One region of the Rubidibacter lacunae KORDI 51-2 genome, then DNA from elsewhere that is predicted to be linked to it. Evidence: predicted binding sites of a transcription regulator. Region 1 holds the regulator's gene; each other region holds the start of a gene.
The links. The regulator NtcA, encoded in region 1, controls nitrogen genes in cyanobacteria. The targets are predictions, from matches to a motif close to TTTGTANCNNNNGNTACAAA.

Region 1 (8,016 bases):
GTTGGCGTTAGTAACACGTCTACCTCGTCGAACAGCGCGCGAACGCGTTCTCCAAATATGCGTCGGAACCGCTGCGCGCGCAGATACCACTGACTCGGTACCAAAGCTCCAGCCAAAAAACGATCGCGTGTCGCCGGGTCAAAATCCTGCGGGCGATCGCGGAGATTGCTCAGATGTTGCTGCGCGCCTTCGGCAGCCGTAATTAGGTACGCCGCACCGCGCGCGCGCTCGGCATCCGGAACGGTCACCCGCCGCGTCGCGCTCAGCGCTCGTGCCACCTGCTCGACCGCCGCGATCGCCTCGGGGTCGGCTCCAGACGCGAAGTAATCGTCAGCGATCGCGACCCGCACGCCAGTGAGGTCGAGCGGACCGGGCGTGTCCGGGTCTAGGTCCGCATTCAGACCCGTCTCGGGCGGCGGCGGGGTGCAAACCGGATCGCGCGGGTCTGCCCCTTCTAACACGCGGCAGGTGTAGGCCAGGTCGCGCGGCGAGCGAGCAAACGGGCCGATGCAGTCCAAACTCGGCGCGAACAACACCGTCCCCGCACGCGACAGGCGTCCGTAGGTCGGTCGCAGTCCGAAAATGCCGCACAGCGCTGCCGGAACGCGGATCGAACCGTTCGTATCCGAGCCCAGGGCCAGCGGTACGAGCCCGGCCGCCACTGCAGCAGCCGAACCGCCAGACGATCCGCCCGCGATCCGTGCGGGGTCGTGAGGGTTGGGCGTCGCGCCGTAATGAGCATTTTCGGTAACGAAACCGTAAGCGTACTCATCCATATTGGTTGCCCCAACGAGGATCGCCCCAGCTGCCTGCAGGCGCGCGATCGCCGTGGCATCGCGGCGAGCTGGCGGGTCGTCCCGGTTGATTTTTGCTCCCGCCAGTGTCGTCACGCCCGCGATATCGAACAGGTTTTTGACTGCAAACGGCACGCCGGCTAGCAGACCGGGTTCCTCCCCGCGCGATCGCCGCGCGTCCACCTGCCGGGCCGCCGCGATCGCCGCCGCGTCAGTGACGGTCGTAAAACAGTTGCGCTGGGGATTCTCCCGCGCGATCGCCGCTAGTGTCGCCCGCACCACTACTTCTGCCGTCACGGTGCCCGCACGCACGGCCGAGGCAATCGTCGTTGCGTCAGCCGTTCGCCAGTCGCGCTCACGGCTCATTCGTCCCGCTCCGGGTTGGACCCGTCGATACCATCAGCATTGCGATCGGAGCTGTCCTCGTTCTCGGGATCGCTGTCGATCGCGGTCTCTCCGTTATACAGAGCCACGAGCTGCAACTCCAGCGGTCCTGCAGCGTAGGTGGTATCCGACGCGATCGCGCGAATCTGCTCGACGGCGGCATCGGTATCCACAATGCGCTCGATGAAGCGCACCGTCCCGAGATCGTCCGCACCGACGCGAATTTTCCCCAGGAGCCCGGCCCGCTGCGCCTGAAACTGCGCTGCTACCAACAACAGCTCCAACCGAGCGGTAAAATCGTCTGTCGACTCAACCGACACCGACGCGATTACATCTCCCGCCCCGAACACCTCGCGATTGGTTGCTACATTCAGAATCACGCGGATGTTCTCTTCGCCGAGCAGGTAATTACCAGCCGAGAGCACCTGTATGACGTACTCATTGCCGTCGCCGATCGCCTCAACAAGTTGTTCTACCTGCTCGCGCGAAACCTCAATAATCTGCCGCTCGATTGTCGAGACGCCGGGCTGCGTCTGTGCGATCGCGAAGCGATTGGCTTCGCGCAACACCACGTCTACTACAGTTTTGCCAAAGGCCGGATCGTTAAGGCGGACGACGTTGATCGCCAGGGTTTGACCGCGGACAAGTGCCACGTCTCCTTGTCGCAGTGCTTGGTAATACTGGAAGTACTGTTCTAGCTTGGCAACTTCCTCGCGCAAATCAGCCGTTTTCTGTGTGAGGTCGCTCAACACTTCATCTCGCTGCGCGATCGCAGTATCGAGGTTGGCAATGCGGCGATCGCGCGCCTGAATTTCCGACTGTAACGTGCTGCGTTGAGCTTCGAGGTCTTTCAAGCGCACGGCACTGGCATCGAGGCGTTCTTCTTGGGCGGCGATTTCTTGCTCTTGGCGGGTCAGTTCGGTATCGCGTTCGGCAATTTGCTCCTGCAAGCGATCGCGCTCCGCAACTAATTCCTCGCGTTCGCCGCGCAACCCGGCAACTTCCTCGGTCACGGTGGCAAGCTGCGACTGTGCGGCTGTGAAGTCGGCGTTCGTGCGCTCTAAATTAACCAAGGCGCGCTCTTGTGCAAAGCTGACGGCTGCCAGCTCCTCGTCAACCCGTTCCTTTTCCTCCGAGACGCTTGCTAGTTCCTTCTCGATCTCGCGGCGTTTGGTTTGAATTTCGTCGAGACGAAACAGTCCGTCGCGTAACGACTCGCTCAGGGCCAGCATAATGCCCAAGGTTGAGGCTGCGATTGCCGTTCCCGTCATCACCGTTACGACCACAGCAGTCTGACGCGGGCGCAACTTAAACAACCGCAAGCGCGCCTTGCCCACTTTCGAGCCGATGCGATCGCCTAGTGCTGCCAGGACCCCGCCCAAGAGCAGAATGGCAACAATCAAAATGTAGGCGCTGGTCATTAGCAGAGACTACTCGTGGCAGAAATTACTCAAGGACAGGCACGTGAAAGAGACCCATCGCCTACAGATTAGCCCATGAAACCCATCGGTTTCCGAGTAATTGAAACCCTGCGGCTTGGCTAACGGCAAGACTCTCGCGATCGCGCGGCAGCGGCACTGTGCAAAAAAACTAGATTTGTCCTTAGGAAAACTGCTGGCTGAGAGCAACGGGGTTGTGTACGGTAATTTTTTTCTTATGGATCGAAATCATTTCTTTCTCGCGCAGTTCGCCGAGCAGGCGCGTTACCGTCACCCGCGTCGAGCCGATTGCCTCGGCGATCGCCTGGTGGGACAGCTTGAGGTCGATGCGAATGCCCTCGGGAATCGGTTCGCCGAAATCGCGGCAGAGAATCAGTAAGAAGCTGACCAAGCGCGAACCCATATCGCGATGAGCGAGGGTCTCGATCATCATCTCGGTCTGCAAAATCCGCGACGACAATCCCTGCAGCATGAGGCGGGCGAGTTCGGGATTCTCCACGAATGCTTGGTCGGCTTGTTCGATGGGTGCCGATAGCAATTCCACGGGCGTGAACGCGACAGAATGATAGAAGCGATCCGAACGCTGCCCGGCGACCAGCGACAGGACGCCGAAGACACTGTTCTCTCGCAGCAAGGCAACGGTTATTTCCTCGCCAGACTCGTAAACGCGCGAGAGCTTAACCGCCCCGCTGAGGAGGAAGTAAACGCGCTCGGCTGGATCGCCTGGAAAAAAAATCGTTTTGCCGCGTTCGTAGGTTTCCACCATCGGTGCGAGCATGCCGCCACCGATTTGGCGGAATAAGTCTTCTAGGCTGCGTTCGCGAGCGGTATGGGGAGTAACGTTCATAGGGCAGTTGCTACGGTCGGCAAAGCGGTCAGCAGCAAGAAAGGTCGAGCAATGGGGAGACTCGAGACAGCTGATACGACTGAGTTGCTGTCAGGATGTTGCCGAATCAGTCGATTGCTACTTCAAGCTTCGATCATAATGATACATTTGCTGCAAAAAAAATCTTGGCAGCGGGCACCGCAAGCTCTGCAGCTCCCGATTGCTGGTGCATGTTACACGCCCGAGTCTCTAGGTGGGACAAGCGCTGGTGTGACGTTTCGGCAACCGGGTTGACGTGGAACATCAACCGAGCAGTTGTGGGCGATCGCGCCTGTCGGGACTGCTAAGACTCGGTCGAGTGCAACGGCTGGCGCAGCCACCGTGCAGAGCCGGGACGTTTCCGAGTTGAATGTCCCGAGCTACAAGTCCTTGCATAACTGATTTCAATAAACGGATAGCGGCGACGCTATGAGCGTTTGCAAACGGCGACGATCTTGGGGTGTAAGGTAAGACAACCGCGCTGCATTTCACACCTACATGAACCGATGCTACAGTGCCCAAAGCGAGTGCTCGATTCTTCCTTACGAAACGTTTAACTTATAGCGATTTAACTTCAGGGGACGCGATCGCATCTCACATAATCGAAGATATGGAGTCTCATGACGAGGGCATGCACTTATGTCGCAACCAACGATTGAATCAATTCTTAACGAAAACCGCTTGTTTGCACCGCCAACCGAACTGGCCGAGCAAGCTCATATCAAAAATTTAGAAGAATATCGTCAATTGCAAGCCCGCGCCACGACCGATCCGGAAGGTTTTTGGGGAGAACTTGCCGCACGGGAATTAGAGTGGTTCGAACCGTGGACTCAAGTCCTCGACTGGCAGCCGCCGTTTGCAAAGTGGTTCGTGGACGGCAAGCTGAATATCACCCACAATTGTCTCGATCGCCACCTGAGCACGTGGCGGCGCAATAAAGCCGCGCTGATTTGGGAAGGCGAACCCGGCGACTCGCGGACCCTGACCTACGCGCAACTGCACCGCGAAGTTTGTCAGATGGCTAACGTTCTCAAGCAGCTAGGCGTGCAGAAAGGCGATCGCGTTGGCATTTATATGCCCATGATTCCCGAAGCCGCGATCGCGCTGCTGGCATGCGCTCGCATCGGCGCGCCCCATACGGTCGTTTTCGGCGGATTTAGCGCAGAAGCACTCCAAAATCGCTTGGTAGACGCCAAAGCCAAGCTCGTGATCGCGGCCGATGGGGGCTTTCGCAAAGATAAAACCGTTCCGCTGAAAGTTGCTGTTGACCGAGCTCTCGCTGACAATGGCGCGCCTACGGTCGAGCACGTGCTGGTCGTCAAGCGGACGGGCGAGGCGGTCGAAATGGTGGAGGGACGCGATTACTGGTGGCACGACCTGCAGGCAGGGGCATCCGGTACTTGCCCGGCCGAACCGATGGATAGCGAGGACATGCTGTTTATCCTCTACACCAGCGGTACCACAGGCAAACCTAAGGGGGTCGTTCACACTACAGGCGGCTATAATCTTTATTCCCATGTCACGCTGAAGTGGGCCTTCGACCTCAAGGACACCGACGTATATTGGTGTACCGCTGATGTCGGCTGGATCACCGGGCACAGCTACATCGTTTACGGACCGCTTTCCAACGGCGCGACAACCCTGATGTACGAGGGTGCACCGCGACCCTCGAATCCAGGGTGTTTGTGGGACGTGGTGGAAAAGTACGGCGTATCGATTTTCTATACCGCACCAACGGCTATTCGCGCGCTCAGCAAGCTCGGCGATCGCTACCCGAACGCCCGCGATCTATCCTCCTTGCGGATCCTCGGCACCGTCGGCGAACCGATCAACCCCGAAGCGTGGATGTGGTACCGGCGGGTTATCGGCGGCGATCGCTGCCCGATTGTCGATACTTGGTGGCAGACGGAAACGGGCGGCTTTATGATTTCGCCGCTGCCGGGGGCGACACCAACGAAGCCCGGCTCGGCAACTTTTCCATTCCCGGGCATCCAAGCTGATGTTGTCGATATGGAAGGTAACCCGGTCACCGGCAATGAGGGCGGCTATTTGGTCGTCAAGCATCCCTGGCCGGGCATGATGCGCACCGTTTACGGCAATCCCGAACGATTCCGCCGCACGTATTGGGAACACATTCCGCCCAAAGACGGGCAATATCTGTACTTCGCCGGCGATGGCGCCCACAAAGATGAGGACGGATACTTCTGGATCATGGGTCGCGTGGACGATGTCATCAACGTCGCCGGCCACCGCCTCGGCACGATGGAAGTGGAATCGGCGCTGGTCTCTCACCCCGCCGTCGCGGAAGCTGCTGTCGTCGGACGCAACGACGAAATCAAAGGCGAGGATATCTTTGCCTTTGTCATTTTGGAAACCGATCGCGATCCGAGTGACGCGTTAGCCGCAGAGCTGAAGCAACATGTTGTGCGGGAAATCGGCGCGATCGCCCGTCCAGGAGGAATCCGTTTTACGGACGTCCTGCCGAAGACGAGATCGGGTAAGATCGTGCGCCGCGTGTTGCGCAGCCTCGCTTCCGGGGAAGAAGTTGCCGGCGACACCTCCACTCTGGAAGATCGCAGTGTCCTGGAAAAGTTGCGCGCGGGCGAATAAGTTAAAGCCTTTAGAGCGAAGGGATAAAGATATTTCTTCGCTCGGTGCCGGAGGAGTTGCCGCGCGTCATGCATCGGATGATAGTCCTGAAGTGTGATGCTCGTGTTGGTTAGGAGCATGGCTACGTTCGGGTTCTGCACCTACGCCATCTTCACCGTGCAGGACTACCGAATTAGGAACAGCGATCTGAGGAAACTCTGATGAGTGGCGTCACCCACGTTGAAATTCTCGAGAGTACACCAGAGGTTGTGGCTGCGCTCACGGGATATAATTTCATTCTCGACGCTCTATCTGTCGCGAAATTTATTTGATTTGGCATTACTACATCTGTTCCTTTTCCGAGACAGCAGCACAATTGGCGAAACGGATTCGAGGGTACTGGGGCGTTGAAAATAAGGTGCATTATGTGCGAGATATCACTCAGGGCACCTCCAAGAAATGCTGGATTGTGGCGTACCGGCGGCTGAAATGCCCGTGCTGCCGTGCCGACCTTTGGTCTTGAGCGAATTAATCGAGGTGCCCCTCAAGGACGAAGATAAATTGCGGATTCGAAAGACACCTCTGGTACAGAATTTTGCATTAGGTCGTAAATTTTGCTTTGAATCTCTACCGCAATTTTGGAATTACCAACATGGCCCAAGCGCAGCGGCGTTGTGGGCAGAACCCAAACTCACTATAGGAGATTTTTGAATGAAACAGTCCTGGGTTCACCTCAAGGACATTTGCCCTCGATCGCAAAAGTTGGTGTTCCCAAGACGGGTCCAGAAAGATTGCTGATACTTAGCTCCAACTGATGCCAGCGAGTTGGTCTAGGCAAAGTAGAAATAGTTTGGCGTTGGAAATTCCACTATAGGTAAAGGAGAAGTTGCCTTTGCCCCACCAACCAGCGTCACGGTGGGAGAAGCGGAAATAGCCTGAGTGGAGGGTGATATTTTTCATGTCGGTCACGGCGATGCGATGAGGGTCGCCTTTGCGCATAACGAATTCCATAAAGCCCGGTCCGACGCGAACAAAGCGAGGGTTGCCGGAGGGTATGGTGAACTCTACATATCCTTGCCGGTCTAGTTGCTCATTAATTTGCTGGAGGCAGTAGTTGCTCCAGGAATTTTCGGCGGAGTTGAGGAAGTGCCAGAGGTTCTCGTCTTTGGGCTTTGCATGGCGGCGCATATGCCCACCAGAAATGACAAGCAGGTTTTTACCGTCGGGGCGCGTCCAGCGGTAGCTGTAGCTGGTGCCAATATAGATGAAATTGTAATGGGTATGAGTAACGGTAGTAAAGAGGTTTCGGGCATCCGCGAAGCGCAACTCACGGACGATTTTAGGTCTATGAGTACGTGAACCAACTAGAGAATATTCGACGATCCCCTTCTCGCCAACGTAAGAGCAGCGATGGGAAAAGCGGGTCGCAAAAAAGGCGATCGCACCACCACCAAGCCCCACAAAGATGGCAACTGCAGTAGGGACTGCCAGGGCTTGCAAAAGCAAGATGCAAGCAAGAACAATAACGCCAACAATTCCTATTCGATGCTCTTTCGGGAAGCCGTTTTGATTAGTTTTAAGATTGCTTTCAGCAGTAAGCACCGTGCCGATGCTAGTTGGAGGTGACTCGAAGAAGTCCATATTGAGTTGAATGGTGCTACCCGAGTGGCGAGTGACATCTGCCCTCGGTCGCCATTTATAGGAACTGCCACGCATCACACCCAGACCTCACTCACGTTTGCCTAGAATTTACCATGCCCTGTGGCTGGAAAACCGGTTTCCTTACCTGCCAGAGGAGTATCAAAAGCGTCAAATTTATCTCATGTTGCCGCGATCGGCAAACGGGTGCGTTTCACCTTCTTGGGAGAAAACTCGGAAGCCGCCTGAGCTCGTGAATGGTCCACGTTCTCCGCACCAGCAAATTCCTAGCCCACTGCGAGGAGTC
Region 2 (8,016 bases), on a different contig from region 1:
ATTATGCTCCCGTTATCTTTTCGACAAACTTAGCCAGTCGCATCATCCCTTCTTCCACAGACGCCAGATCTGTTGCGTAGGAGAGACGTATGCAACTGTCGTTGCCAAAGGCACTGCCTGGAATCGCTGCAACGCGATGTTTCTCGAGTAGTTCTTTACAGAAATCGAGCGATGTATAACCGGTATGACTGATGTCAACGAAGACATAGAACGCACCGTCTGGCCGGGGACAGCCCAGCGGCGGGATTGCGTCTAGGTGTTTCAGTATGGCTCGACGGCGCACGGCAAAAGCATTCAGCATCTCGCTCACGCAATCCTGCGATGACTCAAGTGCGGCGATCGCTCCGAATTGTGCAAAGGTGCAAACGTTGGAAGTACTGTGTCCCTGCACTGTCGCCATTGCCTTCACGATCTCTACGGGAGCGGCAATGTACCCAACGCGCCAACCTGTCATTGCATGGCTTTTTGCAAACCCGTTACTGATAATCGTCCGCGCTTGTAGCTCCGGGCTGACGGCGGCAATACTGAAATGCTTGGCATTGTCGTAGAGAATCTTCTCGTAGATTTCATCCGAGACCACGAGTATGTTGTGCTTGAGGACCTCGGCTGCCAGCGCGCGAATCTCGTCGGGCGCATACACCGCTCCCGTCGGGTTGGACGGCGAGTTAAGAACAAAAAGTTTAGTGTTGGGTGTAATCGCAGCGTGCAGCTGTTCGGGCACGATTTTGTAACCCGTTTCGGCACTTGTTGGCACAAACACCGATTTGCCACCTGCCAAGGCAACCATTTCCGGATAGCTCAACCAGTAGGGCGATGGAATGATGACCTCATCCCCCGGCTCGATCAAAACTTGAATGAGCTCGAACAGCGAATGCTTGCCGCCATTGGTAACGATGATGTTCTCTGGGGCATAAGTTAGTCCGTTGTCGCGTTCGAGCTTACGGGCGAGCGCCGCGCGCAGAGTGGGCTCGCCAGCTGCCGGCCCGTACTTGGTTTTCCCCTCATCGAGGGCGCGTTGGGCAGCTGCTTTGACGTGTGTCGGCGTATCGAAGTCGGGTTCGCCCGCGCTGAAACTGCAAACATCTATGCCTTCAGCTTTCATCGCCTTGGCCTTGGCCGTAATCGCCAGTGTCAGCGATGGCTTGATCCGATCGACTCGCCCTGCTAGCTTGATACCCACGCTGTTCTCCAACAAATTCGTCGCTCCGAACGCTCGATCTCAAAGTTCGATTCTTATTAGTGTGTCAAATTACTTTGCTTACGCACCGGCTGTTGGCAGGTCTGATACAGATTGTCGCGATCGCCTGTCCGGACTACAAATCTAAGTAGCGGTAGATCCTAGACTGATTGCCATGACAGACTTAGCAAATTGGCATAACTTACTAGAGTTTCCGCAATAATCGGGTTTCCTCTCCATCAATCTCAACTTTAGCGAGCACGAAAGTACTGCCTGCCGCACTCACCAAAGATTTGGACGGATTTAAGTAGCTAGGTCTAGAAGATTGGGCAAAAGCAGCTACTTTTAACTGCTACGGGTGGATAACCGGTAGAAACATTTTTTTAGCCCCGGGGATAGGCAAGGGAGAGTCTTCGATAGACCTGGTTTAGATCCAGACGAGCTCTGCCGCGCGATTGCCGCGCTGCCAGAGTACCAACAACAGATTGTTGCAGAGCGCTTGTTGGTGTAGGCGATCGACGCAGCTACAACATCTTTCCGGCCTGGCGATTGGCAGCGCTCTTGCTCCAATTTACCGGCTGTTGCGAAAGCCGATGAGATTGGGCTGACCGCAATCGAACTCTGTCGCGATCGCCCTGAGGCATTCCAAGGAGCTCTGTTGCCCTCGTCGCTAATGCCGCACCTGAATCGCCCCTGACTATCTGCAATCGTGTCTGCTGCTGCCGAGTGCTAATTGGGAAGCAAACGCGGGTGAGGGCAGGTGCATTCTGCGGCAGCATCCCCGTCAGGGGGCAACGGACGGGTTGCCCTCATCTCTTCTACTTTCGGGCAGCCACACGATAAATGTTGTTCCTGAAGGATTGCCGGCTGCATCCGTTCCCGTGGGACTGACAAGTTGAATCCATCCGTGCATCTGGTCTACAAGTTCCTTTGCGATCGCCAATCCCAATCCGCTGCCAGGAATGTTGCCGGTCGATTGCACCCCACGGTAGCGCCGTTCGAAGATATGCTCTTGGTCTGCCGTTGGGATGCTCGGCCCGTCGTCGCCAATGGCAATTCCCTGGAAGTTGACGTCGTTGGGCGGGAGCAATCCGGCGCGCACATCAACCGCACCGCCATCGAGTGCGTATTTAACAGCATTATCTAGGATGTTGCTGATGACTTCCCGTAGAGCCCGAGCATCTGCTCGTGCAGGGGGCAAGCAGTCGGGAACATTATATTTTAAGGAGATCCCGCGCTCCTGCGCGATCGCTTCGGCTGCCGACAGCAACGGTGAGAGAATCGCGGCCACGTCGACAGGCACTAGGGTCAGCCCGGGCAGCAAGTACGTAGCGACAGCCTCTGATTCCTCAACATCAGTTGGGTCCATCGCTTCGGTTGCTATTGTCGCTAGTGCTGGGGGAGCGCCTGTATCTATTGCCGGGGAAGCGCCACCCTCCGAGACCGCTTCTTGAGCCATCGCGTCAACATAATGACCGAACTGTCCGAATAGTTCCTGCAGGCGATCGCTCTCGCGACCAATCGCTGCAGCGATCGAGAGATTCCGCGCGCGGGCTGCTGCGTCGGGGGCAGCACCGTCCAACCGCCGGACGAGTAACTTCCCAAACGTGCGCAAGGCCGCCAGCGGATTGCGCAATTGGTGCAGTAGGTCGTCGAGACGATCGCCATGTCGTTGCTGGCGGCGTTGCAGATCCTGCAGGGTTTGCTCGCAATGTCCCCGCCGTTGGTCCATTGCACCGGCTAGTGCTAGGGTATCCGCCGTCCGCTCCAAACGGGCGAACTCCCGATCGCCCCAGTCCCGGTCCTCGCGCCCGACCACTAAAATTCCGAGTACTGCATCTTTGTAAAGCAGCGGTAGGACGAGTTGGCGATCGGTGTCGGCAGCGGGCCCGGTTGCCGCGCGTTCGCGCTCGGTATTGGTAGCTGCAGGCAGCGATCGCCTGGCGGCAGTGAGTAAACGCGTAGTTGGCAGCAGTTTGTCGTCGTCGACACCATCTGCAGCAGGCAGTAACGGCAGGCGATCGGCTTCGCGAGCCGGTGCAACCTCGGGGTAAGAGGTAATGGGAATGAGCTCGCGGGCACCCGCTTTGGGTTCGCAAGCAAGGTAGACAGCCCCGCGTGCTGCCCCTAAATCCTGCACCAGCCCAACAAGCTGCGATTGGCACAACGAGACAAATTCGGAGCTGGCAGAGAATAGCGTGCGATTGAAACGAGTCACAAACCGATGAGCCTAACTGGCAATAACGCTAGGACTGACAAGACTTTATTCCCCGGCAAACAAGCACCATAAACGCTCGCGATCGATGCGGCAAGTTGTTACGATTTGTTAAAATTTCTCGATGTGAATTTTGGCTTCATCTTATCTTAAGCTTCTCAAAGTTCCGTTGTAGCAGGCGCTACGGACAATGTTCTTGCTTGTAACAAGGGGATTGATCTTTACAGTTGAGTCTGGTTATACTACTCGCGAAGTTTGTAACCGCCACTACAAACTCATAGGGTAAAGGAGGTAGGAACTTGGCAAGGAAACGCAAGCGCAAGAGCCGTCGTCGTCAGGAGGGACGGAAGATTCTCGCCCTAGTCCCGCAATACAACATCGAGAGCGGGGAAGACAAGCCGGTTACGGCAGCACGTAAGTACATCGCTACACAAGGTATAGCTCCCCCGGCATTGCTAGTCGTCCGTCGCAACGAACATACTACCGACCGATATTTCTGGGCTGAGAAAGGGCTGTTTGGCGCCCAGTACGTGGAGGAGAACCACTTTCTCTTCCCGAGCCTGCAGTTTGTGAAATCGCTTGAAGAAGAAGTCAAGGAAGTTGCCGTCGTGGGTGCAGCACGTAGTTAACATTCTTATTTCCCGCGCTAGGGTTCCAACCTCCGTACTAGTTTGCGATCGCTTGCTATGTCCGCCCCGTGCGGGCACTCATTATATGAAGGGGGAGGGCGGCAAAACGGCTTTTCATCTTAAGCTTTCCGAGCTCCCTCGTCGGGCCCGCTCTTTTGAAATTCAGCTATTGACCTGCTGCTTCGTCGATCGGCTGGGTGTTAAGTAACCCAGTTTGGGACTGCCGTCCGCGCGGTTTCTTTAAAGGTGGAGCAAGTTAAGGATAATCCCAACCATTCCCCTAGGATTTCCAGGTCTGCATCGAATAAGCTTTCAAGGTCGATGATAACCTGTGGGTCGAGCTTGGGTTGAGTCTTCAATGTCCACGATCGCCGCACGCGATTGCGCCACGTTTTAGGAACTAGACGCCGACGCAATTCTGTTAAGAGCGGATTGTCTAAGAGGAACTGGCGGAGCGGGGTGCGCCGCCAGCGCTCTTTGGAAACATTTTGGGCGTCGAGGTCAGCCCATGTGGGGGTACCGCGATAGTCGAGGAAGTGGCAGATGCGAGTGAGTTCGTCTTGCGGGGCGCTGAGCAGACGCTCGAAAAAGACGGGCAGAATGCGATCGCGGCCCAAGGTGTCGCGATAGGGTTGCAGCTGGTAACTGTAGCGGCTATATGCGACTAATTCGGGGTGTTTGAGAACGGCGACGTTAATGTCGGTATCGGCGGCGATCGCCCCTACGCTCCATTCATGTGCGTACTGGGAAACCAGGCGTTCGATCGGATGGCGCATGATATAGACGAGCTTGATCTCCGGCAGGGATGCGTGCATGCGCCCGACGGTCTGCGGATAGGTCGGGAGTTTAGTGTAGTGAGTGCTGGATTCGCCGCAGAGATCGCCCGGTGCGGCAGCAGCAAAGAGCGAGCAATACCAACCCCATCCGCGCGCGTAGTGCTGGTCGTCGCTAAAAAAGTCAGGTTCCTTGGGGTCGGTCATGAAGATGCCGGGTTGTCGTGCCAGTTGCTCGTGTAGCGAACTGGTGGCGCACTTCATGGCTCCGATAATGATGAAGTCCGGTTGACGCATGTCAGCGAAGGCGAGTTCGAGATAAGCCAGAATGCCTCATCCTACCGTTGATGCTTCTCGGCGGCTAGAACCTCCCATTCCCTTTGCTGAGGAGGTTCAAAAGAATTTCATACCTGTAACTTAGAGCCAATTATTGACAGTCACAGAGACAGTCAACAGCAATCGATGAGCGGGTTGGACGCGAAGAAATTACTACGACGGTTATGCTTGCGGGCGATCGCGGTACGATGGTGCAACCGCAACATTTCGTATGATCTGCCGACGCCCTCCCGTGCTGCAAGGCGTTCATGTGTTGTCGGGGATATCTTCGGGGCGGTACTTACCGCCAAGGCTCGGATCGGACCAGTCGCACTTAAAGCCTTTTGATGTCGGTACAAAATCGTTCCAGGGCTTAGGCTCCACGGGGTCATCTGAATAAACAATTTCGAAAAGACCGTCCGGGCGAACTTTTCCAATGCGGACAGCTTTCTTGAGGTGATGGTTGGCATTGATGGTGACCGGACCTTCCGGAGCGTCGAAGGTCTGACCGATCGCGGCACGGCGAACGGCAGCAATGTCGTAAGCGGTTTGAGCCTTTTCCACAGCTTGCTTCCAGAGGTACACCATAATGTACGCTGCTTCCATCGGGTCGGTCGTCACGCGATCGCTGCCGTAGCGCGCTTGGAAATCGGAAACCCACTGGCTGTTTCGGGGCGTATCGACAGTCTGGAAATAGTTCCAGGCAGCATAATGGCCGATCGAGTATTCGACGCCGATCTGCCGGACTTCTTCCTCAGCGATGCTGACCGACATGACCGGATGGGTATCGGGACCGAGCCCCGCCTCGCGCAGCTGACGGAAAAATGCCACGTTGCTGTCGCCATTAAGGGTATTGAAGATGACGCCGCCTTGGGGAAATGTCTCCTGAATTGCCGTCACGATTGCTGCGACATTGGTGCTCCCGAGCGGTAAATACTCCTCGCCCACAACCTCGCCGCCCTTCTCCTTCAATTGCTCGCGAACGATCGCGTTTGCCGTCCGCGGAAATACGTAATCCGAGCCGACTAGGAACATTCGAGTGCCCTTGTTCTCCAACAGCCATTCGACAGCAGGCTCAATTTGTTGGTTGGGTGCCGCACCCGTGTAGAAAATATTCTGCGAGCATTCCTGCCCTTCATACTGGACCGGGTACCAGAGCAGGTGATCGCGCGACTCGAACACCGGCAGCACCGCCTTGCGGCTAGCCGACGTCCAGCAACCGAAAACCGTCGCCACGCGATCCACATCGATCAGCTTTGCTGCCTTAGCTGCAAACTGCGGCCAGTCCGACCCCCCATCTTCTTCGAACACATCGAGCTGCTTTCCGAGCACGCCGCCAGCTGCATTGATTTCCTCGATCGCCAAGCGCTCGGCATCGACCACTGCGGTTTCGCTGATGGCCATCGTACCGCTGAGCGAATGCAGCAACCCGACGCGGATGCCAGCATCGCTGCCTGAAGGTTTCGGCTTCGGGGCAGATTGCACCTCTAGCGAGTTGCTGTTAGCGTTACAAGCTTTTAACAACATGCTGGTGCCGGCAGTTGCCATGCCATATCCCAGAAACCGACGGCGGTTAATACGTATGACCACAGTAGTCTTCCCTTCTACGAGCCTGCATGAAATCGATCGAAACAAGCGAATCTCAAGTAAATCTTAGGGTAAAAACAACGGATGCGAACTGGCATCCATGAGCTTGATTTAGAGCTGAATAAACGGTCTCCAAACTAAATACGTAATCTCCCGGATTGCAAAGCGTATTTTTTCTGAGCTACGAAGTGAAAACTCCGAGAATTTACATAGCCTAAGATAAAAATCGATCGCAAAGCAGGATCGGTTTTTTCTCGCCGTATCGAATATTCATCTAGTTATTCTGCAAGAAAAATTTAGCTTCTATGTCCAGGCAGAATCCTGCTTTGACTTCTTTCCAGATCGTCCAAAGCCATTTCTGGCATGAGTTTAGAGAGTGCCTGTAAAAATAAGGATTAAACCACGAGTCGAGTCAGCATTAACGGCAACTTCGTCAAGTAAATCACTGCTTCGCTCTCAGCTATTTTCCGGTCGTAGTCCTTGATGAACCGACGCTGTTTCCCCATTGCAGCAAGGTTCTTGGCACTACCTATCCCCGGAGCTGCACCACAAAACCCTCTTACTTTCGGCACACTACTATCAAGCTGATGCCTAAGGCTTAAGCCCTTGCATCCAGCTTTTGCTGACGGCATTATCGCCAGCGTTATCCACGCCGCCAGCCAGAAAGTGCAATTCGCTCACAACCAGGAAGTCGCTATTGCAAAGACTAAGCTGGGAGGCTGTGAAGGAAGATTTGCAAGAGCGTCTGGGCGCGCTTGCTCGTTGAAGCAGCAGCTCTACGATTCGCTTCTCTCTGACATTCAGCCAGTTAAGTGACTCAGCACTGTTAAACATTGGCGCACGGGTACGAGCGATCGCGTTCGGAGCCAACCTTGCTTCGAGTATTGCTAGGGAGGAAGGTGGAAGGACTTGGCTTTACAGAACTCCGCGCACGGGAAACCTGCAACAAACCATTGCTTGAACATAAGTATCTAACCGCGCATCTTACCCTAGAGCAACACATTCTGGGCGGCCGAACAACAGCTATTTAAGTTACTTTACAGTTTGCCTCAGCAGCAGGAACCACTTTACTTAACACCCACTTCTTGGTCGATTGAAGTTGTGTTGCCGAGATCGCAATTTTTTTGACGATCCGTGCGAACGACTCCACTGCCTGCAACACTCACTTACACGAGCTTTCTAGCGTCTTCTGCATTAGTAGATCGATGCACGTCGATTTTTATCGCCAAAAGTCCGCCAGTAAGAAGCTAGGGTACTCATGTATACTCAAGCTCTAGGAAGAACATTTTGAGGGTCAAGGGTTTTGGAAGTTTATGGGTT
Region 3 (8,016 bases), on a different contig from region 1:
GAAAAGTGGCAAGCCACAGACTTATATTTGCCTAGGTCTAAACGAGAATTTGCATGGTCGGACACCTGTCAGCCGAGCGTGAGTCAAGGTTATCTGCTTGAGTCTGGTCAAGATGTTCGGCGCGCTCTTACGCTTCCCCACTAGGACTTCATGGATTCTTTAAATAGTCTCAACCCCAGAAACATTAGTTTCATGGAGAAGGATGATTAGTTTTTCTGATTGTCTTGTTTCTGAGTGTATCTATGTGGATTGGACTGAAGAACCTGGCATACAACATGAAAAGTTATAATAATCGGTTGATCGAGCGTAGGAAGTAAAGGTTAGCTTGGATTAATCATGAGCTCTTATGCGGAGACCCTAAACCTTTTACCTTGCAAGGCTTGCAGACTTTTTCGCTCAATGACAGTGCGTTTCTATACACATAGATTGGAGCCTAGTCAGAGCAAGGGTTTGAGGCTTCGTCAAAAACTTCGTGAATAATCCAGGTTAGGAGAAAAAATGAGGCAGGCTGGAGAGGAAGTTCATGCTCCTCTTGTGCAAAACGAAAGACTGGTTTGTAGAGCCAGAGTTTCGTGGGATAGTGGCACCTGAGCAGAAATTTATAGAGATTCCTATGAGCAAGTAATGCAAGTCCACAGCAAATAGCGTGACATCAGATCTATCCAAACTCGGGCTCGTCGCGATCGGTCGCAACGAAGGCGATCGCCTCCGACAATGCCTCGACGCGATTGTCGGGAAAGTGGCTTGTGTCGTGTATGTTGACTCCGGGTCCGTCGATAACAGTATCGAACTTGCTAAGCAACGCGGAATTGATGTTGTCGAGCTCGATCTATCCCAGCCATTCACGGCAGCACGCGCGCGGAATGCAGGCTGGGTGCGGCTGATGGAACTCGATTCAACCCTCGAATACGTGCAGTTTGTCGATGGCGATTGCGAGATTGCTGCCGGTTGGCTGGAAACGGCCCGATCGACCCTGCAAGGACGCCCGGAGGTTGCTGCTGTCTGCGGGCGCCGTCGCGAGCGCTTTCCCGAGCGATCGCCTTACAATCGCTTGTGCGATTTGGAATGGAACACGCCGATTGGCGAGACCCTTGCCTGTGGCGGCGATGCCATGATGCGCGTTGCCGCACTCAAGCAGGTTGGTGGATTCGCTCCACACCTGATTGCCGGGGAGGAACCGGAGCTGTGCTACCGCTTGCGCCAGCAAGGATGGAAAGTTCTCCGTATCGACGCCGATATGACGCTGCACGATGCGGCGATGGTGCATTTTCGGCAATGGTGGCAACGGGCCTTGCGGGCGGGTCATGCTTGCGCTCAGGGAGCGTGGTTGCACGGTCGCGAACCCGAGAGGTATTGCGTTAAAGAATGTCGCAGCATTTTGCTCTGGGGGGCGATCGTTCCTACCGTTGCCCTCGGACTCGCTTGGCCGACGCGCGGACTGAGTTTAGCGATCGCGCTCGTGTATCCGCTAATGATTTACAAGGTGTTTCGGTTCAAGCGATCGCAGTGCGGCCGCCGCAACGCACTGCTCTACGCAGTAGCGTGCATCGCCGGTAAATTTCCCAATGTCTTCGGAGTGCTCTCATTTCATCGCAATCGCCTACTCGGTCGCGGCTATTGTTTAGTCGAATACAAATAACCAGATCGATAGCACGTGACGTGGGATATGCCGTTATGTATCTCGACTGCTTTTGAGTTGACCGAACCGCCGATCGCGCTGTTGGAAGGCAACCAGAGCTCGATGGAATTCCGCGCGATCGAAATCCGGCCAAAATGCATCGGTGACGTAAAGTTCTGCATAGGCCACTTGCCAGAGCAAAAAGTTGCTCAGACGCAGCTCGCCGCTCGTCCGGATGAGCAAATCTGGGTCGGGACCGTCGGCGGTGTAAAGCTGACGGGCGAACTGTGCGGTATCGATCTCGTCTGGAGAGAGCCGACCTTCAGCAACTTGGCAGGCCAGCCGGCGACAAGCCCGTAAGATCTCCGCGCGTCCGCCGTAGTTCACCGCAACATTGAACCGTACGCCCTCATTCGTTTGGGTGCGCGCCCGCGCGCGTTCGATACTGCGTTGCAACCCGCTTGGCAGTTCCGACAGTTCGCCGATAAAGTGCAAGCGAATGTCGTTCTCGTCGAGAGCGTCTAATTCGGATTGCAGCAATCGCTCGAACAAGCACAATAAAAACTCGACTTCTTGGCTCGGACGGTGCCAGTTTTCAGTTGAAAATGCATAGGCTGTTAGCGTTCCAATGCCCCAATCTCGGCAGTAACTGAGTAGGTCTTTCAAGGCCCCCACACCTCGACGGTGGCCGACCGGGCGCGGCAACCCGCGCTGGCGCGCCCACCGGCCGTTGCCGTCCATAATGACCGCAACATGATGCGGCAAACGCTGGCGATCGAGGTCGTCGGGGAGAGTCGAAACCAATTGCGTCGCATCGCGATCGCAGACAGTGGATTTTGCCATCACTAGAGGGATCTCCGCAGCTGAACGGTGGTCTGTATCGGTGGGCAGGAACAGGCGCTCTGGTTATTGGGCGCGCTATCGGACTGCTGGTGGCTGCCCAAACTGCGTACGAAGAAACTCTGGTGTCAGGGTTCTGTGCCAGCTCAACAAACGCCCCATGACCCGCGCGCACGTATGGACAAATTCGAGTTTATGGGCGGCCGACCAATCGTTCCAAGCCAGTACGCTTGACATTCGATAGAAGGTGCGGGATAGGTCGCGCACGGGAGCAAGCTCTACGGGCACGGAATCGGTTAGTTGACGTTCAGAAGGGACGCGATCGCCCGCGATCGCCTGCCACAAACGTGCGAGATACGAGTCCGGATAAAGCCAGACCCCGAACCCCCAGAATTTGCACGCGTGGTTGATTTCATCGCGAGCGAGTTCGTAAAATACCTGCTGCAGGGGGCCGGTCGTCCGCGCCATCAGCCAAATGTACAAGCACGTCGCGCCGCATTCGGTTACGACGCGATGCAAACCGTGGCGGTATAGGTCGGCTAACGGAGACCCAGACGGTCGATACAGTTTGGGCGATGGCGGATTGGGAAGGTACGACCGTCCGGTTAAGTGTCGGTAAACTTTGCGCAATGCAGGGGCGTGTTGGCGTTCTTCTTTCTCCCACAAACCGGGCTCGACAAGGGTACCATCATCGGTCGCGATCCCGCCTACAAAACGGGCCATTTCGGGATGAATGGGTTCGAGATATTGTCGGCTTGTTTGGGTATACCAGCGAATTGGGGTTTCGGTATCGATGATGCCGCTCAAGATAGCAAGAAAGTCATCCGTTGGCATGCCGAGGATGTGCTCGGGCTCGATCGCGTTCCAGTTAATCGTCTCCCACAGACGGGGTTGAGGATCGGCGAACTGTGTGGGTAAATCGCGCACGCGATCGCTCAAATGTTTGTCGGTGAGATAGTGGTTGATGAGCCAGTTCACGCGAGTAGCAGTCTGCCAAGAACGCGGTTGCATGTAGGTACAACCGGCCAAGTCGTAGTTGGAATCGATGGCATTCATAACGGTTGATTGAAGCGAGCGGTTCTAGTTGTCCGCTAGTTTATGAAACCTATCTCGACTTGTCAGTCGGAGAACGTCGGCACTTGCATCATTGCTAAGTCGGAAAAGGTCGGATAAGGTAAGGTATCTGCCGTCAGATGTTCCGCATATTCGGTCATGCCATCTGTCTATCGAGACTTTACAATTCGCCCCTGGAAACCCCGCGATCGAGAGGTTGCAGCACGGGTCATTTGTTCGGTGTTGATGGAATACGGACTACCCTGGCAACCCGAAGCGGCGGATCGCGATGTGGTGGGGGTGGAATCGCATTATTGGCAAACCGGCGGAGAGTTTTGGGTCGTGGAGCGCGACTCCGAACTCGTCGGGACGGGTGCCTACTATCCGCGCGATCGCGGCGATCGCGCGGTGGAAATTCGCAAGATGTATTTGCTTCCGAAAGCACGCGGACAAGGGTTGGGTTGGTTTTTGTTGCAGGAACTTGAAGCCGCAGTTGCCGCCCGCGACTGGCACGAAATCTGGTTGGAAACGGCAACTGTATTAGCGGCTGCCGTGCGCCTTTACGAACGCAATGGCTACCAACCGGCAACGGGTGTGGACACGCCGCGTTGCGATCGCATTTATGTTAAGAATCTGCGTTCCCCGCTTCCTCCGAGCGACCGTTAGTGCTGGTGCGGGGTTCGACCCGAATGCGACAGCCGCTAGGATCGAAACACCAAATCCTCAACTCGACCGCGTCATGGCCCGGCAGCGAAATAAGGTAGACCTTCCAACAAAAGTATGTCCCGTTTGCGATCGCCCGTTTACCTGGCGCAAGAAATGGGCCGACTGTTGGAATGAAGTCAAGTATTGCTCCGAGCGGTGCCGCCGTCGGCGATCCTAAGCCCTCAGCCTCTTGAATCGCGTCCTAAAATCAACATTCCGCAATCAACGTTCCGCACGCGATCGGGACGACGCGGCCGCCCACTTCGACGGAAATCGCCCTGCCATCTGCTCTGGCACGCAGGAGCAGCAGCGACGGTCGTTGGATTTCATAGCCTTGCTCGACCCGCGCGTCGATTTCTTCAGTGTTGCCAAGATAGGCGTGCGCGACGAGATAAGCTGCCAAGCAACCGTTAGCACTGCCAGTTGCCGGATCCTCATCAACGCCCGCACCGGGAGCGAACACGCGCGCGCAGAGGTCGTTCTCGGGATGGTAGGTGTCCCGGCAGAACATGAGGATGGCCTGGGACTGGGTCATTGCAGCGAGTGCGGCAAATCGTTCGCGGTTGAGGCGCGCTTTTTTTAGCCACGCGAGCGATCGCAGCGGCACGATCGCGCAAGGCAAACCGGTCGAGACTTCCTCAACGGGATAGTCGGGATCGATCGCCTCTGGAGGCAAGCCGATTGCAGCCGCGATCGCGGCGGGGTCCAGCTCGGGACCGAGGTTGGGGGGAGCCTGGCGCATCCAGTAAATCGTCTCGCCGGTTGCGTCGTAGGCGTCCGAATTGGCAGAGCTGGCGGTCACGCCGATCGGACCGATGGGTAAATTGAGGACGAGACGTTCGGGGAAGGTACCGATCAGTTCGCGGGCGATCGCGTAAGCGGTGCCGAGGGTGGGATGGCCGGCAAAGGGGAGTTCGCGCTTGGGCGTGAAGATCCGGACGTCGTAACCGCCCTCACGGGGCGATCGCGACAACACGAAGGTGGTTTCCGAATAGTTCATCTCGCGCGCGAGCTGCTGCATTTGTTCGGTGCTCAGGTCGCCCGCGTCGAGGAACACGGCCAGTTGGTTGCCGGTGAAAGGTCCGACCGCGAAAACGTCGACGATCAGGAAATCTAATGGGGGCATGACGATCGCGGGATTCGGCAGATGCTAACGCCGTATTCTATCGCGCTCCCGCTACCAGCTAGCCGAACCTGGCAAGTGGGCTTTTTGGGTAGTTCTCGCAGGGTTTACCGACCTGACTCTATTCACCAGCCGATCGTGGGTAAGTTTCCTGCGAACCGGTCGCTTGAAGGCAAGCGATCGCCTGATGCGATCGCCAACACAGTCCTCAGCAGCGATCGCCCACCCAGAGCGAGGCTTATCCGCTCCATTCAGCGAAAAGGGGGGGCAGAAACTGCTTGTCCGAAGTAGCTAAAACCCTCACTCTGCCCCGGGGATTTACACTAAAATACAAACGATATTCCCTTTTCCCTATTGGGTAATCTCTCTGACTGCTTATACAAAAAACTAGAGAGGCTCCCGTCAGATTCACTTCCAGAGTCCGGGCGATCGCTTGAGTCAGTAAATTCGGTTCGCAGCAATCGACTCATCGCTCGCGAGCGTCACCACCAAAATGCTGCTGAGCCATAGTACTTAGTAATAGCGCGTCTCGGGCTCGGGTAAAGCATAGTCTTCAAAGTTCGACGGGTCGCGCAGGAAGCGTATGGCTTCCTCTTCAATGCGATGCACTAAGAAAGGTTCGAGCACTTTCGTCTCTCGCAAACATGCCAGATAGCCATCGATATACAGGCGCAAATTATCGAAGCGGTAGCCGCGATGCCAGCTATCGACCAGTGCGTCGGATAAATTCTGGTAATAGCGAATGGCCTGTGGATCTTGAAGCATTGGCGAACGTGGAGCGCGTCAAGCGGTCGGGCAGACCAGCATCTGCCTTAACTTCCCTTAATCACTATTGTAGTGGACAAGCAATGTCGATTCTTGGCTCCCGACCCCGCTAGGTTCCTAGAAAGAGTAACCGCATAGCAGCTACCCATTAACGCCCCCATTGAATGGGCGCTGCTGGAACGATCGGAGTTACAGCCGACCTGCGAATCCCAACCCGCTGCAAAATAGTCGATGTGGAGTAAGCCTTGTAACAGCTGTTACAAAATCTTGACATTGGCCCTGCTAGCCTTGGCCAACCCGTATCTAACGAGCAACTAACGTGGACTCGGTTGGCATTCAAATCGTCGAGGGGAACCCGCACCTGCGATCGCTACTGGGATGGCACTTACAGCAGGCAGGGTTCTGGGTGTCTCAGGCAGCTGGGATTCAGCAAGCAAAGAAGGCTCTGGAGAGTCGTCCGTTTTCGCTGGTCGTGCTCGATTCGGATTTGCCCGATGGCGATGGGATCGAGTTCTGCCGCTGGTTGCACCTCAATCACCAGATGATGGTTTTCATTCTGTCAGCGCGCAACAGCGAGCGCGATGTCGTGACTGCGCTGCGCTCTGGTGCAGATGATTATCTGACTAAGCCCTTTGGCATGCAGGAGTTCATGGCACGAGTGGAAGTACTCGTCCGCCGGCTGCGCGCCATCTCGGCACCTTTACAGCTGGATTTCGGCGATCTCAAAATCGACCTCGTTCAACGCCGGGTCTGCCTGCGCGGGCAGTTTATCGACCTGACTCCGCAGGAGTTCAGCCTGCTATACGTATTGGCTCAAGCCCAGGGAGTTGCACTCAGCCGCACCGAGTTACTGCGGCGGGCGTGGCCGGAGGCAATCGACAACCCGCGGACGATCGACACGCATATTCTGTCGTTGCGCAAAAAAATCGAAGTCGATCCTCGCCAACCCGATCTCATTCAAACAATTCGTAACGTCGGTTATCGCTTCAACATCGAGCTGTTAGGTTGTGACTTAGAGAATTGCGGGATCGGTTGCGATGTCCTACCAGGTCCAGTTGCGGTCCATCATTCCAGCTCGCTAGGCTGACAAAGTCCCCAATCCCCCTCCAGGCCCAGTCAAACTAGTTGATAACCAACCACGCTATTCCTTTTGTCTCCGCCCACACTTGCCAACATTCAAGGGATAGCAATGGAGGGGATTTATCTCCCTGCATCCGCTTCCGGGATTATCTCACCGTGTGAATCTTCAACATATTCGTCCCGTTTGCATGCTGTAGCGGGCTTGCTGCTAGCACCAACACGTTGTCGCCAGTATCCGCTAGCCCCCGCTCGCGTAGCATTCCCTCCATCTGCCCGATGAGGTGCTCCAGATCCGACGCTGGATGCTCCAACAACATAGGCTTCACCCCCCAAATTAAATTCAGCCGGCGATACACCCGCACGTCCGGTGTGAACGCCACCACCGGAGCGTCCGGTCGCTCTGCCGCTGCCACTACTGCACTCAACCCCGTCATCGTAAACGCCACGATGCACCGCAGATCGAGAATACGGTCGATCGTATTCACTGACTCCGTCAGGGCGTGTAAGCTATCCGAGCGAGCAGGCGGATGATTGACAAATTCCAGCGTCGGTTCCATCTCCTCAGCAATCCGCGCCAGCATCTGCACCGACTGCACTGGGAAGTCACCCACCGCCGACTCTCCCGATAGCATCACTGCATCAGTCCCATCAACGATCGCGTTTGCCACATCGTTGGCTTCAGCCCGCGTCGGTCGCGGATTGCGAATCATGCTGTCCAACATCTGCGTCGCCGTAATCACCGGAATCGCCTTCAGGTTGCAGCGCTTAATAATGTGCTTTTGCAGCACTGGCACCTTCTCCGGACGCATCTCTACGCCTAGGTCGCCTCGCG
Region 4 (8,016 bases), on a different contig from region 1:
TATGTAAGTCGAGAGTACTAGCAAGAAAAATTGCAACAGCTGCGATAGTGACTTTCTGTCTACCTGGATTCGGAAGTTCCTCCCAAGTGGAAGTACTAAAATAAGAATAATTGGCATCAGGAAAGATACAAATAGCTTCGTCTGAAGAGAAAGTGCCAACACGAAACCAGCAGCCAGCCTTCTAGTTTGCTGACCTTTGTGTGTAAACGCAGAGTGACTTGAAACAAGTAAATAAACCACGAACAACATCAGGGCAATGGCCGGCAGTCCGATCATAACCGAGACACTTAAATCAACAAATTGATATGAATTTATCAGAAATAATGCGCCAAAAAATGCAGACATCCGACCGAATTGCAGTCGTATTAATTGATAAAAAGAAAAGATCGATAAGAAACTGAGTGCCCACGTCATCAGCCGCGCGCTGACAAGGGTATTTCCGAACAGTGACATCCAGAATGACAGGGCGATTGTAAAAACTGGGGGTTGGTCGTTCCAAATATCTTGATAGAGTGCAAAACCTTGTCCATATAACACTGCCTTCATTAAGTTGATGCCTTCATCGGTGTTGAATTCACAATCTGCTGCTATCGGTGCCAACAGTAGAATTGACCCAGCTAGGAGTAAAGGAATGATAAAGTCGATATAAGAGAACTGCGTTCCCAAAATGAGTTTGCGGATGCGATTTGGATTCATTATGAATGTTTCTCCTTAGAAGCCGTTTGAAAAGTCGAGCTGCGCGAAATTGGGCATAGGCTTCGCGACGAGAAATTAGGATTTTGTGGGATTTTCTGCGAGTTACTCTGGGGGTTTGATGCCCGGCTGGACCCCTTTTAAATAGCCTCCCAACACCGATCGTGAATTTAGAATTATCTTAGCTCGATTTGGCATTGTTTCCAATTCATCGTGTTTTTAAAGTTTTCGTAGTGTGGATCGAAGTTAAAACCACGGTTCTCCCAGTAAATTTGGATATTTCTAATCAGCATGAAACGAGAATTACTCCCGTCCAGCTATATCTTGCTGAAGGAATTATGCTAGATGTCGAGTTCGTTATTTTGACATAGCGCAGTAAGGCATAGAAGCAACCGGATCGGCGGCCATATCCAGCAGTCAGTGGCAAGCCCAAGCGCAGGGGTGCCTAAAGCTCAATGCTTCTTTCTAGCTCAATGCTCTTTTGTATGTCGTTCAGTCCTTACCTGGGCTGAACGCATAAACGCCCTCGATGCAGAGTGTAGAGCAGCATCACAGTTGACTTCGGTATGGCGATTGCTTAGCTCGCTGTGGAGTGGACTGAAATTTATTGCCGAGCTCCAACACAAATTGCAGTGCTAGCGAGACGCACGCAGAAGTAGCCAGCCACCAATACCAAGCCCCAAAACATTAGGAATCCATGCAGACGATAAGGGCGTCAAAATTCCGAGCTGACCCATTGCCCCAGTAACAAATGACGTTAAATAATAAGTAAAAATGACGATAATGCTGATCCCAAAACCCGTCGCGCGCCCCGTACGGTGAGGATTAGTGCCAAGTGCTGCTCCAACGACCCCAAAAACTAAGCAAATGAACGGAAACGCGATCTTTTGCTGAATGCGGACGCGCAGTTTGCGAACTCTGCGTTCGCTGCCGCCTTCTCGGATAGTGTTGAGGTATTCACGGGATTGGAGGATGTTCATTTCACCGTAGTCGCGACCGCGTTCGGCAAGGTCGAAGGGTTGACGCGGCAAGTTAAGCGTTTGGTGGTCGAAACGCACGACATTGCGAAGCGATGCATCGGAATTTACGGCATAAAGCGTACCGTCATAAAAATCCCACGAGTTTTTTTGCGGGTTCCAGGTTGCGGAGGTGGCATCAACGATCTGGTTGATGCCTTCGTGCGAACGGTCGATCACGACCAGATCGTGCATGAGATCGCCATCGAACTGTTCGGCATAAAATAGGCGCACGAGGACATCACGCTTGTGACCGCCGGGGTCCCGTACGTCATCGTACTCGGTGTAGAGAATGTTCTCTTGCCTGAACGGCGGCTTTTCCCGACCGAGAGCGCGTTCTAGGGCGATCGATGCCTCATAGTTGGCAGCGGGGACTACGAATTCGTTAAAGACAAAAGTCGCACCGGTGACGGCTAAACTGAAGGCGAGCGCCGGGGCAACCAGTCGGTAGATGCTAATCCCCGCGCTGCGGAGAGCGACGACTTCGCTGTCGCTCGCCATGCGGCTGTAGGTAATCAGAGCCGAAAGCAAGGTTGCCATGGGGAAGGAGTAGGCCAGGAACTGGGGCATCCGCAAGACAAAAATGCGAGCTGCCACCCACAGCGATAATCCCGATTCGGCAACCAAGCTTACGAGCTCGAAGACCGAGCCGATTGCGATGCCGACAGACGTAAAGGCCCCGACACCAAATAGAAATGGCATCACGAGTTCGCGAGCAATGTAGCGGTCCAAGACGGAGATTCGAAATCGCGAGCCTAGGCGTCTGGATTTGGTAGAAGTTGCAATAACGGTGCCCATGCAGGTATGGCGGGCGGCAACACCCGGCGGAAAACAGTCAGGAACGTGCAGTTTGGAGGGAAGGCTAGCGTTTGGGAGCGGATGCCTAGAGTTGAAATTTCTCCCCGAGGTAGTACTGCCGGACAAGTGGGTTGTCGTAAAGCTCCTGGGGAGCCCCCGATGCAAAAAGCTCGCCATCGCGCAGGATGTAGGCGCGATCCACGATTCCTAGCGTTTCGCGCACGTTGTGGTCGGTGATTAAAATCCCCAACTGGCGATCGCGGAGCTCCCGCACGATGGACTGAATCTCGTTCATGGCGATCGGATCGATCCCGGCAAAAGGCTCGTCGAGAAGCAAAAACTTCGGCCCTTCGAGCCCGACAGCGAGAGCGCGAGCCAGTTCAGTGCGCCGCCGTTCGCCTCCGGAAACGCGATCGGCAAGCGTATCGGCGACAACTTGCAGGCGAAAATCGTCTAGCAGTTGCTGCAGGCGGATCGCAGCCGTGCGATCGTTAAGTCCTCCGTGTTCGATAACAAGGCGCAGATTGTCTCGAACGCTCAGGTGGCGGAAGATGCTGGGCTGCTGGGGCAGATATCCCAGTCCGAGACGAGCCCGGCAATGGAGTGGCAAATCGGTGATGTTGGTATCGTGCAGCCACACCGAACCTTCATCGGGCTTGACAATGCCGGTAGCAAGGTAGAAGGTCGTTGTCTTACCTGCGCCATTGGGTCCGAGCAGACCGACGATCTCGCCGGGGGCAACGGTCAGGCTGGCGCGATTGACAACCACGCGTTTGTTATAGGCTTTGAGAACGTTTTTGAGGGTCAGCCCCACGCTTGGTGCCTCGCTCTATTACCTGTTAAGCGTCATACGAAATTAATGGCATTCGCGAGCCAGAAGACGGCACGCAGTTGTTACGCGCGGTGGGCTAGTTAGCGGTTGGGTCCTGAATAGACTCCAATGATGGCACAGTCGGGTTAGGAACCCGAGGCGGGCTATCATCGGAAGTCGCTGTGTTGGTATCGCCCGTATCGACTTTGCCCGCGTTGGCTCCATCGGCTGGAGCGATCGCCTGCTCTTCAGTAACGATATAGGTGGATTCGACTTGACTGAGATCCTCTGGGCTGGCAATGATGCGACCTTCGTCAATGAGGTACGTAATGACCTCAGCACGGATGCTATTGCCGTCTTGCAGGACGTAGACATTGCCGCTGAGAACGAGCCGGCGTTCGTTTTGATAAAACTGCACTTGGGCTGCAGTCGCTTCCAGCTGCCGCTCGGGGTAGCTGATTTGTACGTTCCCACGAGCAGTGATGATGCCGGTTTCGGAGTTGGCTTCCTGGATGTCGGAGCGAACGGTTATAGAACCACCGGTTTCGTCGGTTCTACTGACAGAATTCGGTGTTTGCGCGGGTAGCTGTGCGGCAGCGGCAAAAACGAATGCACCACCGAGAAGGAATTGCAGTAACCAGTAACGTCCGCGCGACAAAAGTAAGATCATGACTTGGTTTTGAGCGCTCGCCATGCCAGCAATCAGGATGAAGCCAGTGTAGCGAACTTCGGGACGGGAACCGATAACGGTTGCTGCTGTGTTGCTTGCAAGTTTTGACAGACTGCTCCGAGGATGCATCCGCGGCCGGTTCGGCAAGACCCATAGCCCGTCATCGGACTCCCCAACACCTCATCAATCGCCATTTGGTACACCCTATAGCTACCGAGAAAGTCCCGACCGGACTGGCGAAACTGGTTCGGCAACTACCGAGGTGCGCACTCTCGCAGGAGAGCCATCGCTGGCACCGTAACAAGATACTCGGGAAAGTAGTGTCGGATTGGTTGCGAGCTTTTGCATGCTAATGGAAGGCGGGTATCAAATAGGACTGAGATGCTGCAGGGATGGCTTTGTAGGCTTGGAGGTTGGTGCGCGATCGCGCCACTCGGAGTCGAGTTGAAGTCGTTCCGGAGGGACGATCGCGGTCCTTGCGTGTGGTTTAGGCGTCGTAGTAGAGGGCAAACTCGTAGGGATGCGGGCGCAAACGCATCGGGTTGACTTCATTGTCAAGCTTGTAGCCAATCCAGTTGTCGATGAAGTCCTCGGAGAATACGCCCGACGTCGTCAAAAACTCGCGATCGCTCTCCAGAGCTTCCAGAGCTTTCTCCAGGGAGCCCGGTGTCGAGGGAATCTTGCTCAACTCCTCGGGGCTGAGGTCGTAGATGTCGACATCGAGGGACGAACCAGGATCGATCTGGTTCATAATGCCGTCGAGACCCGCGCAGAGCATGGCTGCAAACGCCAGGTACGGATTGCAGGTTGCATCGGGGCAGCGAAACTCGATGCGCTTGGCCTTCGGATTCATGCCCGTGATCGGCACGCGGATCGATGCCGAGCGGTTGCCCTGAGAGTAGGCTAAGTTTACTGGTGCCTCGAAGCCGGGAACCAGACGCTTGTAGGAATTAGTTGTCGGGTTGGTGAACGCCAGCAGTGCCGGGGCGTGGCGCAAGATGCCGCCAATGTAGTGTTTCGCCAGCGTGCTGAGGTTTGCGTAGGTGCCTGCTTCGAAGAACAGCGGCTTGCCACCTTTCCAGATCGATTGGTGAGTGTGCATGCCAGAGCCGTTGTCGTTGAAGAGCGGCTTGGGCATGAAGGTGACGGTCTTGCCGTGCTTCTTCGCGACGTTGCGGATAACGTACTTATAGGTCAGCATATAGTCTGCTGCCTGCACCAAGGGCACAAAACGAAAACCCAGTTCGCCTTGACCGCCCGTGGCAACTTCGTGGTGGTGCTTTTCGATCGGAACGCCGCATTGCGCCATCGTCAGCAACATTTCGGTGCGAAGGTCCTGCATGGAATCGGCAGGACCTACGGGAAAGTAACCTTCTTTGTAGCGCGGCTTATAACCGAGGTTGCCGTCGGCTTCCTCGCGACCGGAGTTCCATCGCCCTTCAATGCTGTCGACATAATAATAGCTTTTGTTCTCGGCTTGGTCGAAGCGCACGCCGTCGAATACAAAGAATTCGGGCTCGGGACCGAAGTAAGCCTCATCGCCGATGCCCGTGCTCGCCAGATACTGCATTGCCTTTGCAGCAATCGTACGCGGGTCGCGATCGTAGGGCTGGCCGGTCCGCGGTTCTTGAATGCTGCAGATCATGCTCAGCGTAGGTTCCTTCATGAAAGGGTCGATCCACGCCGTGTTCGGATCTGGCACCATCGCCATGTCGGATTCGTTAATTGACTTCCAGCCCCGGATACTGGATCCGTCAAAGGGGACGCCGTCAACAAAAGACGCTTCATCAATCTGCGTCCGATAGAACGAGCAGTGCTGCCACATGCCGGGTAAATCGACAAATTTTAAGTCGATCATCTTGATGTCTTGGTCCTGGATCATCTGCAGGACTTCTTGAGGGGTCTGAGGCATAGTGGCTCCTTGTTGCGGGGTCTCTGGACAATACTCGACTCATCCTAGAGAGTGCCTCGGCAGTTTTTTTGTATCCGGCGCTACAGAAGTTAGGCGATGGCGATCGCAATTGCCTGCTGCAATTACTGTTCCGCAGCAGGCCGCGCGATCGGGGATAATGTGGAAAGCTGTTTGCTGCTTTAAAAGTACAGAAGAAAACACTGTTGGGAGCGAAGCCAAGATGCGGGATGCCGTAACGAACCTAATTGGAACATATGACATCGCGGGACGCTATCTCGATCGCACCGCGATCGAAAGCCTGAAAGCCTATTTCAATACAGGGATGGCACGCGTTCGAACCGCTGCCCTGATCAACAGCAATGCGGCCGCGATCGTACGGCGGGCGGGGACGCAGTTGTTCGACGAGCAGCCCGAGCTCATCCGTCCGGGGGGGAATGCTTACACGACGCGCCGTTTCTCGGCGTGCCTGCGCGACATGGATTATTACCTCCGGTATGCCAGCTACGCGTTAGTGGCAGGTGACACGAACGTCCTCGACGAACGGGTACTGCAGGGATTGCGAGAGACATACAATTCCTTGGGCGTCCCGATCTCGCCGACGGTCTACGGCATCCAGATTCTCAAAGAAATCGTGAAAGAGATGGCAGCGGACGTCGGCATTGAAGAGACGAGCTTTGTGGATCGCCCCTTCGACCATCTGACCCGCGAGCTCAGCGAAGTCGATATCTAGTCGCGATGCGTTCGCGCGACGGCTGGCGATCGTCCTGCGGGGGGTCGCCATTGTTTTTGCTGGCACATCCCCGACAATGCCCCGATGTCGAGCTGCCGATCTTGGCGCTCGTGCCGAGCAAGCAACTTGGAGAACGGGCCCAGCGGTATGCAAGTTACGAACCCGCGCACAGCTTACGCAATAGGGTTCCTGCCTGGCTTATTTGCTCGGGCGTATGGGTTGCCATTACCGAGAGTCGGATGCGGCTGGTCGGCACGGTGGGCGGCCGGATGGCCGGGGCAAAGATGCCCGCTGCTTGCAAGTCGCGCGCGAGCGCGAGGGCAGTTTCGGCACGAGCGAGGCGGATACAGCGGATCGGTGACTCTGAGGGCAGCATGTCAAGTCCATGCAGTTCGCGTGCCAAGCAGGCAGTGTTTTGCCACAGGCGATCGCGGCGCTGCGGTTCTGCCCTCAAGACGTATAGGGCAGCTAGGGCAGCTGCTGCGTCCGCTGGCGACAGTGCTGTAGTGTAAATCCAACTCGACGCGCGATTGCGAAGGAAATCGACCAGCGCGGCCGACCCCGCTACGTAACCGCCCAAGCTGCCCAGGGCTTTGCTGAGAGTACCGATTTGAATCAGCGGGCGATCGCGGCAGCCAAAATGCTCGGCACAGCCAGCGCCAGTGGTGCCGAGAATACCGGTGGCGTGGGCGTCGTCGATCGCCACCATGCAGTCCCACGCGTCGGCGAGTTCGAGAATATCAGGCAGCGGGCAAAGGTCTCCATCCATGCTGAAAACGCTATCGGTGGCGATCAGGCAGCGGCGGGCGCGATCGCGGTGTTCCTGCAAACGTGCGGTGAGGTCAGCTGGATCGCCGTGACGGTAGCTAACGAGCGTCGCACCGCTCAAGCGCGCGCCGGCTTGCAGGCTGGAGTGGTTATATTGGTCCGACAGAATCAGATCGCGCGGTCCAACTAGGGCGGCAATTGTGCCGAGGTTGGCGAGATATCCCGAGCTGAAGACGATCGCGTCGTCGGTTTGCTTGAGCTCGGCGAGCGCCCGCTCGAGTTCCCGGTGGAGCTCTCGATGACCGCTTAACAACCGCGAGCCGGTGCTGCCCGTGCCAAATTCTTGCGTTGCGGCGATCGCGGCCTGCACCAACCGCTCGTCGCCGGCCAGACCGAGGTAGTCGTTGCTGGCAAAGTTGATCTGCGTTCGTCCGTTGAGGTGCACGCGAGGACCCGGCCGCCCCTGCAGGGGCTGTACCGACCGATGCCAGTGGGCGCGGCGAATTGTCTCCAGTGCTGGGGGCAACCAATCGTAAGGATCGTTATGGCGAGCGGGCAAGCTGTCGTGCATGGGGCGAACAAACGCGGAAGTCTTTGGCAGCTTCAGCGCTCGCCGGT

Region 2: a site for NtcA is predicted at 3,561-3,580, ahead of KR51_RS13145 (DUF3155 domain-containing protein). Genes of this name have one in related genera too.
Region 3: a site for NtcA is predicted at 6,349-6,368, ahead of KR51_RS01635 (DUF6761 family protein). Genes of this name have one in related genera too.
Region 4: a site for NtcA is predicted at 5,968-5,987, ahead of glnA (type I glutamate--ammonia ligase). Genes of this name have one in related genera too.

What each region holds. Positions count from the first base shown of each region.
Region 1 is NZ_ASSJ01000005.1:16,792-24,807, forward strand. It holds gene KR51_RS01710 (AtzE family amidohydrolase) at 1-1,160, opposite strand, end outside; gene KR51_RS01715 (DUF3084 domain-containing protein) at 1,157-2,599, opposite strand; gene ntcA (global nitrogen regulator NtcA) at 2,781-3,464, opposite strand; gene acs (acetate--CoA ligase) at 4,122-6,092, shown strand; gene KR51_RS01730 (hypothetical protein) at 6,873-7,790, opposite strand.
Region 2 is NZ_ASSJ01000076.1:13,569-21,584, reverse strand. It holds gene KR51_RS13155 (pyridoxal phosphate-dependent aminotransferase) at 2-1,174, opposite strand; gene KR51_RS13150 (sensor histidine kinase) at 1,962-3,395, opposite strand; gene KR51_RS13145 (DUF3155 domain-containing protein) at 3,692-4,021, shown strand; gene KR51_RS13140 (sulfotransferase family protein) at 4,222-5,091, opposite strand; gene urtA (urea ABC transporter substrate-binding protein) at 5,377-6,699, opposite strand; gene KR51_RS13125 (NAD(P)/FAD-dependent oxidoreductase) at 8,000-8,016, shown strand, end outside.
Region 3 is NZ_ASSJ01000004.1:197,605-205,620, reverse strand. It holds gene KR51_RS01660 (glycosyltransferase) at 647-1,639, shown strand; gene KR51_RS01655 (isoprenyl transferase) at 1,673-2,461, opposite strand; gene KR51_RS01650 (hypothetical protein) at 2,537-3,514, opposite strand; gene KR51_RS01645 (GNAT family N-acetyltransferase) at 3,671-4,177, shown strand; gene KR51_RS17905 (DUF2256 domain-containing protein) at 4,251-4,394, shown strand; gene KR51_RS01640 (PhzF family phenazine biosynthesis protein) at 4,425-5,342, opposite strand; gene KR51_RS20860 (hypothetical protein) at 5,465-5,590, opposite strand; gene KR51_RS01635 (DUF6761 family protein) at 5,853-6,104, opposite strand; gene KR51_RS01630 (response regulator transcription factor) at 6,424-7,191, shown strand; gene pyk (pyruvate kinase) at 7,331-8,016, opposite strand, start outside.
Region 4 is NZ_ASSJ01000017.1:93,474-101,489, reverse strand. It holds gene KR51_RS03680 (ArnT family glycosyltransferase) at 1-696, opposite strand, end outside; gene KR51_RS03675 (LptF/LptG family permease) at 1,329-2,507, opposite strand; gene lptB (LPS export ABC transporter ATP-binding protein) at 2,593-3,321, opposite strand; partial or broken gene KR51_RS18635 (LptA/OstA family protein) at 3,571-3,988, opposite strand; gene glnA (type I glutamate--ammonia ligase) at 4,476-5,900, opposite strand; gene apcB (allophycocyanin subunit beta) at 6,121-6,630, shown strand; gene bioF (8-amino-7-oxononanoate synthase) at 6,785-7,969, opposite strand; gene KR51_RS03645 (hypothetical protein) at 7,968-8,016, shown strand, end outside.